Regions from separate parts of the Haloactinomyces albus genome, predicted to be linked through region 1. Evidence: riboswitches for the same ligand, from Rfam matches in the RefSeq annotation. Region 1 holds a riboswitch; each other region holds the start of a gene.
What was found. A riboswitch is a leader RNA that binds a small molecule or an ion and turns the genes downstream of it on or off. The one in region 1 is predicted to bind thiamine pyrophosphate.
Positions count from the first base shown of each region.

Region 1 (3,202 bases):
CCGGTGATGACCTGTTCTTCGGGATCGAGCCGGGCCTGTTCCGCGGTGACGACCTGCGTGAGGTCATGATCTGCGTCCAGTCCGACCTGCTCGACGTGACCGTGCCCGCGCTGGCCGGTTTCCTGCTCGACACCCTGCGGGAGTGGGGCGTCTCCCCCGAACAAGTGGGCTTCGTCGAGGGAATCCCGCGAGTCGACCGCGAGGTGTTCATGCTGGTCGAGCACGCCCTTCCCGGTGCGCGCTTCTACCCCTTCTCCGAGATCATGGACAACGGCTTGCCCGCCGCCGCAGGCCAGCGGTGGTTGTCCACTCGGTTCCACATGCATCTGATGGCCGCCGCCGCGGGTGCCCGGGGTGTCGCGGTGTCGATCAATTCCGGGTACTACACCAACAAGCACCGATCGTTGATCGATCGGGGCTCGGGCTGGGGACTCAGCGAAGGATTACAGGTTCCGGCGATGCCGAGCGAGGGTGGTTTCATCCCGAGCATCCTGCAGGACCTGCAGGAAGGCAAGGCCGCACTCGCGCGAAGGATCTACGGGAACTGACCGCGACTCATTTCCACCAGCGGTGAAAATGATGCACGGGTCCGTGCCCGTGGCCGACGTCGAGCCGGTCGGCTGCCCGTAATGCGTCGCCGAGGTATGCCTTGGCCTCCCGGACGGCACTCGCCCATTCCTGGCGCTGCGGGCGCAGAGCAGCAATCGAGGCGGCGAGCGTGCAGCCAGTGCCGTGGTTGTTGGTGGTCACGACACGCTCCTCGCTCAGCAGTTCGGTCGAGCCGTCGCCATACAGCGCATCCACACTCGACTCGCCTGCCAGATGGCCGCCCTTGAGCAGAATCCGCTTGGCTCCCAGCCCGGCCAGACGCTCGGCCTGCGCCCGCATTCCGTCGATCTCGGTGACCTCGGCCGTTCCCAGCAGGTCGGCGGCCTCCGGCAGGTTGGGAGTGATCAGATCCACCCGAGGCAGCAGTTGTTCGCGGAGCACACGCACGGCCTCGGTGGCCAGCAGACGATCACCGCTCTTGGCGACCATGACGGGGTCCAGAACGACATGCGGCGGGGCGTAGTCGTCCAGAAACCTCACCACCGCCCGGATCACCTCGGCATTGGCCAGCATGCCGATCTTGACGGCGTCCACGCGAACATCGTCGAGCAAGGTCACCAGCTGCGCTGTGACGAATTCCGCGGGGATCTCGTGCACCTGCGCCACACCGGTGGTGGTCTGCGCGACCAGTGCCGTGGCCACCGACATCCCATAAGCACCGTGCGCGGAAAACGACTTGAGGTCGGCCTGCACACCGGCGCCGCCGCTGGGGTCGGTTCCGGCGATGGTCAGGACGTTGGGGATCGTCCTGGTGCCCGACCGGGTTTGCGTCTCGTTCACGACGTCCCTTCGCTAGTGCGAGCTAGTTCAGGTTCGACGGGTCTCTTCTCAGCCCGAGCAACCGTGTGCAACGCACTGCGTGAAACGCACCGTGCGAAGCGCATCGGGCGGTCGGGCACCCCGCGTCACGCGGATCAACCTAGCAAGGACGGTCAAGTGCCGGGAAGGGCTACTCGATCGGATCGACCGGGCCACCGGGCCACCGGGCATTCGCACCCGGCAGAACGGCGCTGCACGCGAATGGCGTTACGCACTGCGACGATTGTTCCCACAAATTCCCTCGGACGGGCCATATACAGGGTGATCCCAGCGTCCGAAACTGAGCAGGGCCGGATTCCGAGCTCATGGGCTTCCGGCCGCCGTACAAGCCAGGGGGTATGGTCGGTGTTTCTCGATCGCGAACACGTCTGGTGGATCGTTCCTGCTGGTCAGCAGCTCAGGCACGCCATCACCAACCACCCCGGATCGCGCCCCGCGGGCGACCTCGTCACCGCCCTGTGCTCGGCCATGGTGAAGCTGCCCTACGAGACCTGGCCTGCCTCCCGGGAACCCGCGAGCCGTCGCATCACGGCTCGCTGCCCGAACTGCCAGACCGAGGTGGCCGACCGGCAGGAGACGGTCGAAGGACTCATCGTCAGCACCTGGGACAGTTGACCCGGGCTTATCGCACTGTGTTCAGTGCAGGCCACCGGATGATCGAAGCGGCAGCGAGCGAAGTCACAGCACGGACTTCCGGACCGCGTAGTGAGGGAACCCTCACGAGCGGATTAGAGTTGGGGTAATGAACAGTACGACCGACACCCCCTCCTCCGTTCGCTCCGGGCGGAGCGCCCCGGCCGACCCCGCAGCGCTGTGGTCCCCGCTGGCCGGGCTCACCGACGCGGCTGCGAATATTTCGACCGGGTCCGACACCGTCGCCATCACGCGCGGATTCGACCGGCACGGACGCCAGCGAGCGAAGGCGCTGAGCGAGTTGCTCGGTGAGCGAGGTGTCGCTGCCGTCGAGGTGACTCCGGCACCGGACAGCGAGCAGCTCCTCGCGGACACCGAGGTCGCCGCGGTGGTCAACCTGGTCGGCGCGGGGGCGTGGCAACCGTACCGGCTCGCGGCCAAGACCCGTGCCCCTGTTCTCACTCCCCAGCCCACCGCAGGAGAGCCCGAGGGAGAGGTCACGCGCGACGTCATCGGCATGTCCGGCACCGACGCCGCGCGCGATGTCGCACTCACCCGCGTCGCCGTGCTTCCCGAGAACCCCGAGAATGCGGACGAGGGCAGCATCACGATCACTCGTGACGGCGAGCCGCTGTCGATTCCCGGCGGCCAGGTGGCGATCACACTGCACGAGCAGCGTCTGCACGTTCACCTGCAGGGGCCCGAGTTCGCCGCCCAGGACTTCTCCGCACGGGAAATCACCGTCGAAACCTCCGGTGGACCGCACCGACTCGTCCGGGACGAGTTGCCCATTGCCGACTTCGAGGGCGTTCTGGCCTTCACGAGTGAGCCGCGAGGACTGACCGTCCGCCCGATCTGAGGCAGGCTCGAGGCAAGCCCGGTGCCGAGGTAAGCCTCCGGGGGAGGGACGTGGCCACACGGCGGTGGCCACTCCGAACGCCGTTTTACAGGCGCCGGCGGGTGACACGGTTGATCCCGGTTGTGGCTCCCGCGGCGCCGACCCCGGCAAGAGCCAGCGCCAGCGGTGACAGTGTCCCGGGAAACAGGGCGTTGACCAAGGCCCACCATCCGATCAGAAGCGTCACGCAGGCGAGCAGGCCTGCGGTAAGAGCAAGCAACGGTCGGTGACGCGGAAGTTTCC
Region 1 is NZ_JAVDXW010000001.1:1,324,519-1,327,720, forward strand. Features, by position in the region: gene JOF55_RS06180 (polysaccharide pyruvyl transferase family protein) at 1-548, shown strand, start outside; gene thiD (bifunctional hydroxymethylpyrimidine kinase/phosphomethylpyrimidine kinase) at 556-1,389, opposite strand; TPP riboswitch at 1,377-1,522, opposite strand; gene JOF55_RS06190 (hypothetical protein) at 1,774-2,043, shown strand; gene JOF55_RS06195 (hypothetical protein) at 2,171-2,920, shown strand; gene JOF55_RS06200 (hypothetical protein) at 3,006-3,202, opposite strand, start outside.

Region 2 (3,202 bases), 530 kb from region 1:
GGTCGTGGGGGTCACCGACAAGGCGAAATTCGACGAGGTCCGCGCAGCGGGAGCGAAGGCCGAGCTTGTCGATGACAGCGCGAGTGTGCTCAACACGGCGGCCGACACGCTCGACGGAGTCGAGCGACGAGCCCCGACATCGATCAGCGGCTGGTATGTCGACCCGACGAGCAATTCCGTCGTCGTCACGACCGCGATGGGAACGGCGCAACGGGCGACCGAGTTCATCCGCTCGACCGATGTGGACACCACAGCGGTGCGCGTGGTCGAGTCACGGGAATCGCCGCGCCTGTTCACCGATATCATCGGCGGTAACGCCTTCTACAACAAGAGCGGCTTACGCTGTTCCATCGGCTTCGCCGTCCAGGGTGGATTCATCACCGCGGGCCACTGCGGTAACCGGAGTGACAGCACCAGCCGACCTGCCGGTACCTTCGCGGGCTCTTCCTTCCCGCACAACGACTATGCCTACGTCACGTCCTCGGCCACCCCGAAGCCGCAGGTCAACGACTACCGGGGCGGTGCCGTGACCGTCGCCGGTTCGCGGGAGGCCCCGGTCGGTGCCTCGGTGTGCCGCTCCGGCTCCACGACCGGCTGGCACTGCGGAACCATCGAGGCCAAGAACCAGACGGTGCGCTACGAAACGGGCACCGTGTCCGGTCTGACCCGGACCGACGTATGTGCCGAGCCGGGGGATTCCGGAGGCGCGTTCCTCTCGGGCAACCAGGCCCAGGGGGTGACCTCCGGCGGTTCCGGTGACTGCGACCGCGGCGGGGTGACTTACTTCCAGCCGATCAACGAGGCCCTCCAGACCTATGGCGTAAGCCTGGTTACCGGCTAGGCAACGTCCGGCCGCGGAGAAAATTGCAGTTTCGCGCGAAACTGCAATTTTCCCGACTTTTGCGGCAAACCACCGTCATCCCTGCAAACGGGAACGCAGTGTCTCCGCCGCCCGGCGCGGGTCCTCGGCCTCGGTGATCGCGCGTACGACAACGACACGCTCGGCTCCGGCGGCCATGGCCTCGTCCAGATTGCCGTGGTCGATGCCGCCGATGGCGAACCACGGCCGGCCGTGGCCGTGGTGTTCGGCGGCATGGCGAACCAGGTCGAGCCCCGCAGCCTCCCGTCCCGGTTTCGTGGGCGTGGTCCAGACCGGACCGGTACAGAAGTAGTCCACTCCCTGCTCGGTGGCTGCCGCGTCGGCCTGAACCACGTCGTGCGTGGAACGACCGATGGCCATCTGGTGCCCCACGAGGCGCCGGGCCGACTCCACCGGGATGTCCTCCTGCCCCAGATGCAGGATGTCGGCATCGGCGGTCAGAGCGATGTCGGCGCGATCGTTGACCGCAAGCAGCGCGCCGTGGCGCGTACACGCCTCGGCCAGTACTTCCAGAGCCGCCAGTTCCTGTCGTGCCTCCAGCGGTGCGCCCGCCGGGTTCTTGTCCCGCAGTTGGATGATGTCCACCCCGCCCGCGAGGGCCGCTTCCGCGAATTCGGCCAGGTCACCGCGGTCGGTACGGGCATCGGTGCACAGATACAGTCGCGCCTCGTCGAGACGCACACGGATCCCGTAGCCATCGAATCCAGGCATGTTGCTCAGGGTAGCTTGTTCGGAGATGGCAGCTCGCGTGGACTTTCCGGATTTTCGTATTCGTCAGGAGCTGACTTCGCACGATCGGATCGGATAGCCTGGGTGGCGGTGAAGCACGGGAGTCCGTACGAGAGCGGACTGAGAGGGGGCTGATGCCCCGACCGTCGAACCTGATCCGGATCATACCGGCGCAGGGAGCGTGCATTGTCTGGACAACAGGACGGCATCGTCGCGGTGGTGGGCGGCGGTGTCATCGGCATGTCCGCCGCATGGCGGCTGGCTGTGGCGGGCTGCCGGGTGCGGTTGATCGATCCGGATCCGGGGTTCGGCGGTGCCTCCTGGGTTGCGGGAGGGATGCTGGCTCCGATCGCCGAGGCATGGCCCGGTGAGGAACCTCTGCTGGAGCTGGGGGCCGCTTCACTGCACAGGTGGCCGGATTTCGCCGAGCGGCTCGGCCGGGACTCGGGGAAGCCGCCGGGCCTGCGGGACGAGGGAACCCTCGTTGTCGCCGCCGACAGCGCCGACCGTGCGGAACTCGACACTCTCGCCGACCATCTGGCCTCGCTCGGGCGTACTGTCACTCGCCACACCAGTCGCCGACTCCGCGGGCTGGAGCCCTCGCTCGGCCCCGGTGTCCGAGGGGGACTGGAGGTGCCGGGTGATCTCGCGGTCGACAACCGGATCACCCTCGAAGCGCTTCGTGCCGCCGCCGAATCGGCAGGGGTGGAGTTCGTCCGTGCCGCTGCTCGCGGTGTCCGCTCTGGAGTGGTCGAGCTCGCCGACTCGACTGGGGCCGACTCGGCAGTGCACTGCGATGTCGTGGTGATCGCCACGGGTGCGCATGCGGAGGAACTGCATCCGGCGTTGCGGGGCGCCATCCGGCCCGTCAAGGGGGAGATCCTGCGTCTGAGGTCTCGAGCAACATCGATCCCGCCACCGCGGCGGACCATACGAGGGCCGGTACACGGACGGCAGGTGTACCTGGTGCCGCGTGCGGACGGGATCGTCATCGGTGCCACCCAGTACGAGGCCGGGTTCGACACCGAGGTCACTGTCGGTGGCGTGCGGAACCTGTTGGCCGACGCAGAACGGTTCGTGCCGGGCATCGCGGAATACGCATTGGTCGAGAGCACAGCGGGGCTGCGGCCGAGCACCGAGGACAATCTTCCCCTGCTCGGCTGGGTGGCACCCGGCGTCGTGGCCGCGACCGGACATCATCGCAACGGATTTCTGCTCGCCCCCGTCACGGCGGAAGCCGTGGTCGGGCTGGTGTGTGGCAGTGCGTTGCCTGCCGAGGCAAAAGCTGCGGATCCATCGCGCTTGGGAGGACAGCAATGCACATCGTGATCAACGGACAGCCGCGCGAGTTCGCCGAGGGCACCACGCTGGCCGATGCCTTGAAGGACTTCGGGGTACCGGACAGCGGGGTGGCCGTGGCCGTCAACGGCACCGTCGTTGCCCGGGACAGCTGGCCGGCCACGCCGCTGGAACCGCAAACCGGTATCGAGATCCTCACCGCGGTACAGGGAGGTTGAGGAATGGACGATCCACTGGTGATCGCCGGACGCAAGTTCGACTCACGGGTGATCATGGGGACGGGAGGTGCCGCGA
Region 2 is NZ_JAVDXW010000001.1:1,856,700-1,859,901, reverse strand. Features, by position in the region: gene JOF55_RS08685 (S1 family peptidase) at 1-841, shown strand, start outside; gene thiE (thiamine phosphate synthase) at 917-1,591, opposite strand; TPP riboswitch at 1,697-1,805, shown strand; gene thiO (glycine oxidase ThiO) at 1,796-2,938, shown strand; gene thiS (sulfur carrier protein ThiS) at 2,926-3,126, shown strand; gene JOF55_RS08665 (thiazole synthase) at 3,130-3,202, shown strand, end outside.
Region 2: linked by a shared signal. The riboswitch ahead of thiO (glycine oxidase ThiO) and the one ahead of thiD (bifunctional hydroxymethylpyrimidine kinase/phosphomethylpyrimidine kinase) in region 1 are both predicted to bind thiamine pyrophosphate.

Region 3 (3,202 bases), 1.8 Mb from region 1:
GCGAGTTGCAGCAACGACAGTGCCGCCGCCCCGGACAGGTCGAGCAGGCGCACGGTACGCAGGTAGATCTCGGTTTCCAGGGTCCGGTAGGTGCCGCCACCGAGGACGAGCACGACACCGAAACTGGTGGAGCAGAACAGGAACACGATCGCCATCGCCGATCCCAGGGCGGGCCGCAGTGCGGGCAGGGTCACCGAGATGAACGCCCGCAGGCGGGACGCCCCGAGCGAGCGGGCGGCGTCCTCGGTGCGTCGATCGAGATGCGTCCACAGTCCTCCCACGGTCCGGGCCACGACCGAGACATTGAAGAACGCGTTGGCCAGCACGATCCCCAGCAGGCCGGAAGCACCGCCGCCGCCCTCGGCACCGAGAAGCGCGCGGAACGCCATCCCCACCACGAGCGTCGGCAGTACGAACGGGACCGTGACCACCGCGCGCAGCAGTGTCTTTCCGGGCACCGCGACGCGTGCCAGCACATAGGCCACCGGCATACCGGCCAACAGCGCCAGCACCGTCGACACGGCAGCCTGCCCCAGGGTGAAGGCGACGAGATCCCAGGTCCGGGCGCTGGTGAGCACCTCGGCCACACCACCGTCGAGCCCGAGCCCGATGATCGCCACGACCGGCCAGGCGAAAAACAACCCCAGAAACCCCAGGACAGCGGTCGCGGCCATCCCCAGGGCGATGGAGTACTTCCGATGCCCGGACGAACCGGAGCGGGGACCGGCTCCGTTGGCCGAGGTGGTCCTCGGCGGCACGTTTTTCGACGGCGCGGTTTTCCCGAGAACCGCCACCGTCAGCCCCGAACCAGGGTGCGCCACTGCTGCACCCAGCGCTGCCGGTTCCGCTCGATCCGGTCGGGGCTCATCTCGGCCGGCCGCTGCGGCCGGGGAGCCACTTTCTGCCAGCTCTCCGGCAGTGCCACTCCCCGCACCACCGGATAGACGTACATCTGCTCGGAGACCTGTGCCTGGAACCGCCGCGAAACCAGGAAATCCATCACCGCGCGTGCCGCCTCGGGATGTTCGGCTCCCGCCAGTACCCCGGCGTACTCGACCTGCCGATAGCAGGTGTCGAGCAGTGCTCGGGTGCGCGAGGTGCCATCCGGTCGCACCTCGGCGGCGGGTGAGGACGCGTAGGACAGCACGATCGGGCGCGAGCCCCGGCCTGCGGACCCGGAGAAGTCCTGGTTGTACGCCTGCTGCCACCCGGAGGTGATTCGCACGTCGTTGGCGACCAGACCGCGCCAGTACTCCTTCCAACCGGACTCGCCGAACGTGGTGATGGTGTTGAGCAGGAACGCCAGTCCCGGCGAGGACGTCGCCGGGCTCGGGACGGCGAGCAGTCCCCGGTAGCGCGGTTCGGTCAGGTCGCGCAGGCTCGTCGGCTCGGGGATCCGGTGCTCGGCGAACCACCGGGTGTCGATGTTGACGCACACGTCGCCGGCATCGATGGGAGTCAGCCGGTTACCGGAACCAATCGAGTAGCGCTGGGGGATCTTCTTCGCCCCGGCGGGCTCGTAGGGCACGAAGACACCCTCGTCCAGCGCCCGCGAGGCGAAGGTCGAATCGATGCCGTAGGCGACATCGCCGATCGGGTTCGCCTTGGTCAACACCAGCTTGTTGGTCAGCGCGCCCGCATCACCACGGCGCTGGATCGTCACCTCGATTCCGGAACGGCGCTCGAAGTTCGCCAGCGTCTCGTCGGCGACGGCGAACGAGTCGTGGGTCACCAGGGTGACCGTGCGCGTGCCCTGCTCACTGCCCTGGGCACCGATGAGAGAGCAGCCTGCGGTGAGTGCGGCCACGACGACCACACCCGCGAGCCGAGCCGAACGGCGCAGCAAACGGTTCAACGATCCTCCCGAGATCATGCCACGCGTGCGCACGTCGAGCTGATCGCAGCGCCTCCCTGCGCCGGCATGATCCGGTTCAGGTGGACGGTCGAGGGCTCCTGCACCCTCCTCTCAGCCCAGCACACTGGACTCCCGTGGCGACCGCGAGTCTAGTGCACTGTCAACCGTTCATTCGACCGTCACGCTCTTGGCCAGGTTGCGCGGCTTGTCGACATTCCGTCCCAGTGCGGTGGCCAGGTGATACGCGAACAGCTGGAGCGGGACCGTGAACAGGATCGGATCGAGTTCCGGCTCACCACGCGGAAGCCGGATCACCGTCTCGGCGAGACCTTCCGGCAGGTCCGCGTTCGTGATCGCGATGACCGGGCCGTTCCTGGCCCTGATCTGCTCGATCGTGCCGATGTTCTTGGCCAGCAGCTCGTCGTCGGGGACGATCACCACCGAAGGCATGGTGTGATCGATCAGCGCCAGCGGCCCGTGCTTGAGCTCGGCCGCCTCGTAGGCTTCGGCGTGGACGTAGGAGATCTCCTTGAGCTTCTGGGCGCCCTCACGAGCGACCGGCCAGCCACGGACCCGTCCCACGAAGAACATGTGCTCGGTACCGGCATAGCGCTCGGCGGCTGCGATTGCCTGCTCTTCCGCTGCCAGGACGTCCGTGATTCGATCGGGAATCGCCGCGAGCGCAGCCACGAGCCGCCTGCCGTGCGCCATCGAAAGATCGCGTACCCGGCCGAGCAGCAGCGCCAACAGCGCGAAGGACAGGGACATGTTCGTGACGGCCTTGGTCGAGGCCACGGACACTTCCGGCCCCGCATGGAGGAAGACGCCGCTGCCGCATTCCCTGGCGATGGCACTGCCGACCGCGTTGACCAGGCCGACCACCTGACCGCCCTTGCGCTTGAGCTCCTGGACGGCCGCGAGCGTGTCCAGGGTTTCACCGGACTGGCTGACGGCGACGTAGAGCGTGCCCTCCTCGATGACGGGATTGCGGTAGCGGAACTCCGAGGCCGGTTCGGCGTCGGCGGGCAGCCGGGCCAGTTCCTCGACGAGGTTGGCACCGAGCTGTCCCGCGTAGTAGGCCGATCCGCAGCCGAGGAACTTCACCCGTCGGACAGCGCGCAGTTCCCGGGCATCCAGGCCGAGACCGTCGAGGCGTGCCGTGGCGAACCGCTCGTCGAGTCGCCCACGCAGTGCACGGTGACCGGCCCTGGTCTGGTCGTGGATCTCCTTGCGCATGAAATCGGGGAAGCCGTTCAGCTGGTAGTCCTCGTCGGCCAGGTCGACGGCCGCCGGGACCTTGTCCGTGGGGTCGGCCTGCATGGTGCTGGTTCGGTAGGCATCGGCGCT
Region 3 is NZ_JAVDXW010000001.1:3,129,527-3,132,728, reverse strand. Features, by position in the region: gene JOF55_RS14825 (ABC transporter permease) at 1-674, opposite strand, end outside; gene JOF55_RS14820 (thiamine ABC transporter substrate-binding protein) at 797-1,855, opposite strand; TPP riboswitch at 1,892-2,001, opposite strand; gene glmS (glutamine--fructose-6-phosphate transaminase (isomerizing)) at 2,024-3,202, opposite strand, start outside.
Region 3: linked by a shared signal. The riboswitch ahead of JOF55_RS14820 (thiamine ABC transporter substrate-binding protein) and the one ahead of thiD (bifunctional hydroxymethylpyrimidine kinase/phosphomethylpyrimidine kinase) in region 1 are both predicted to bind thiamine pyrophosphate.

Region 4 (3,202 bases), 530 kb from region 1:
TGCTACGGGTTCACCGCATCGTTCCTCACCGGTCACCGGGTGTGGTGCTGCAGTTTCGCGCACAACCACAGCACCCGAAGTGCCCGGCCTCTGCCACGAGCGCACCGGCTCCGCACGCGCGCCGCCGGTCAATCGGCGACGGGCAGGTAAACCCGTCCACCCTCCTCCGTGAACTCCTCGGACTTCTCACGCATCCCGGCCTCGATCGCCTCGACACTGGTCAGACCGTGCTTCTCGGCATAGTCGCGCACGTCCTGAGTGATCTTCATCGAGCAGAACTTCGGTCCGCACATGGAGCAGAAGTGCGCGGTCTTGGCCGGTTCGGCGGGCAACGTCTCGTCGTGGAACGACTGGGCGGTGTCCGGATCCAGTGCGAGATTGAACTGGTCGTGCCAGCGGAACTCGAACCGCGCTTTCGAGAGGGCGTCATCGCGTTCCTGCGCTCGCGGATGTCCCTTGGCGAGGTCGGCGGAGTGCGCGGCGATCTTGTAGGTGATCACACCGGTCTTGACGTCATCGCGGTTGGGCAGCCCGAGGTGCTCCTTCGGCGTGACATAGCACAGCATTGCCGTCCCGGCCTGTGCGATGTTGGCCGCACCGATGGCCGAGGTGATGTGATCGTAGGCGGGTGCGATATCGGTGGCCAGCGGCCCGAGCGTGTAGAACGGCGCCTCGCCGCAGAGCTCCTCTTCCCGGCGCACGTTCTCGGTGATCTTGTCCATCGGCACGTGCCCGGGACCCTCGATCATGACCTGCACGTCGTGCTCGCGGGCGATGTGGGTGAGTTCGCCGAGTGTTTCCAATTCGGCGAACTGGGCACGGTCGTTGGCATCGGCGATGGAACCGGGACGCAGCCCGTCGCCGAGCGAGAACGTCACATCGTAGTGCCGCAGAATCTCGCACAGCTCGGAATAGTGCGTGTAGAGGAAGCTTTCCCGGTGGTGGGCCAGGCACCAGGCGGCCATGATCGAACCGCCGCGCGAGACGATGCCGGTGACGCGCTGCGCGGTCAACGGCACATAGCGCAGCAGCACTCCCGCGTGCACGGTCATGTAGTCCACACCCTGCTCGCACTGCTCGATCACGGTGTCCCGGTAGATTTCCCAGGTCAGCTTCGCCGGATCGCCGTCGACCTTCTCCATCGCCTGGTAGATCGGCACCGTGCCGATCGGTACGGGGGAATTGCGCAGGATCGACTCGCGGGTTTCGTGGATGCGCTTGCCGGTGGACAGGTCCATGATCGTGTCCGCGCCCCAGCGGCCTGCCCACACCATCTTCTCCACCTCCTCTTCGATCGAGGAGGTCACGGCGGAGTTGCCGATGTTGGCGTTGACCTTGACCAGGAAATTCTTGCCGATGATCATCGGCTCGCTTTCCGGGTGGCACCGGTTGGCGGGAATCACCGCGCGCCCGCGGGCGACCTCGTCGCGCACGAATTCCGGACTGACGTTCTCGCGGGCGGCGATGAACTCCATCTCGCGGGTGACCACGCCGGACTTCGCCCAACCGAGTTGAGTGCGGTGCTCCCGACCGTCGGTCCAGCCGGTGCGCAGCGGATGCAGGCCACTGTGGACGTCCACATGGGCTGCTTCATCGGTGTAGGGACCCGAGGTGTCGTAGACGTCGAGGTGCTCACCATTGGACAGCTCGATGCGGCGTGCAGGCACCTTCAGGCCGGACTCGGTGGTGTGGTGGACCTTCCGCGAGCCGCGGATGGCTCCCGTGGTGACCCCGGCATTGTTTCCGCCGGACTGGTCACCATTGGACGAAAAAGCGTCGGAATCGGACAGCGCCGGAGACACGTCGGCCATGACTTTTCACTCCCTACGCCGGTATTACCCGGTCAGGTTCAGGCGGTCGGCGGCCCCGAGCCCCTGTCGACTCAGCCGCCCTCTCAGCCCGCTTCCGGTGCGAGCTCCCGCAGATTTCGTTGTCGGGTATGAGGCTAGCCATATTCGGTGCCTCTTGCCAAGTGGTCTTCACTCCCCGGACGGAAGTCGGGTGTTCCGCTGGGCTGATGACCTGCCGGAGCCCTTCGGTCCGAGCCTGGACACCGGCGAGTTCCGACGGCCGTGGTCCGGCATCATTCCTCGGCGAACGGATCGCTTTCCTCGGCGGGGTTCCAGGACAGGCCCGGTACGCCCCAGCCGTTGCGCTTGACCATCTTCTTCGCCGCCCGTGCGTTGCGGCCGATCAATCGGCTCAGGTAGAGATACCCGTCCAGATGGTCGGTCTCGTGCTGCAGGCAGCGGGCGAGATATCCGGTGCCTTCCACCTCGATCGGATTCCCGTTCCTGTCGGCTCCCGTCACCTTCGCCCACTCCGCACGCCCTGTCGGATAGCTCTCCCCGGGTACCGACAGGCATCCTTCCCAGTCCTCCTCGGGATCGGGCATGCCCTGCGGAACCTCGGAGGTCTCCAGCACCGGGTTCACGACCACCCCCTGGTGGTAGGTGCCTTCGTCGTCCGGGCAGTCGTAAACGAAGACGCGCAGGTCCACGCCGATCTGGTTGGCAGCCAGCCCGACCCCGTTCGCCGCTTTCATGGTCTCGACCATGTCGTCGATCAGGGTTTGCAGTTCGTCGTCGAAAGCCACCACCGGGCGCGTCGGAGTGTGCAGTACCGGATCACCGGCGATGCGGATCGAGTGCACGGCCATGTACCGCACTGTATCGCCCCGGTAGTGCGGGAACGGCCTCCTGTGCACCCGTGGGGTCCGGCGAGATCGCCGGATGATCAACACAACGGAATGTGGCTTGCACGGCGTGAGATGCACACACCGTGGATCATGACATGGTGTAATGGAGGTCAGGACTCACACGAGTGTGATTCCTGCGAACGCGGGTGCCCCGATCGCGAGGCGAGGAGTCGCATGGACGCTGCCCAGATGTTGACTGCGCAGGAGATCGCCCGGCAGTGCGAGCACATGGCGCGCATCGTCGAGCAGCGTCGGAGCGAGCCCGAACCGGCGCCGCCTCGGCATCTGAAGCTCGCCGATCCGATCACCGAGCCGATCGAGCGGATCAGCGAGCCGACCGTGCCGGACGAGCCGCAGCCGTCCGAGCCGACCTCCGAGGGGCAGCGGGCGCGTTCCCTGAGTTCGCGGGAGTGGAGCATTCTGGCCTTCGAACGGCAATGGTGGAAGCGGTCCGGGGCCAAGGAACGAGCGATCCGTGAGCTGTTCGATATGCCCGTGTCCCGC
Region 4 is NZ_JAVDXW010000001.1:1,849,601-1,852,802, reverse strand. Features, by position in the region: gene thiC (phosphomethylpyrimidine synthase ThiC) at 129-1,811, opposite strand; TPP riboswitch at 1,804-1,932, opposite strand; gene JOF55_RS08645 (peptide deformylase) at 2,084-2,659, opposite strand; gene JOF55_RS08640 (DUF3263 domain-containing protein) at 2,873-3,202, shown strand, end outside.
Region 4: linked by a shared signal. The riboswitch ahead of thiC (phosphomethylpyrimidine synthase ThiC) and the one ahead of thiD (bifunctional hydroxymethylpyrimidine kinase/phosphomethylpyrimidine kinase) in region 1 are both predicted to bind thiamine pyrophosphate.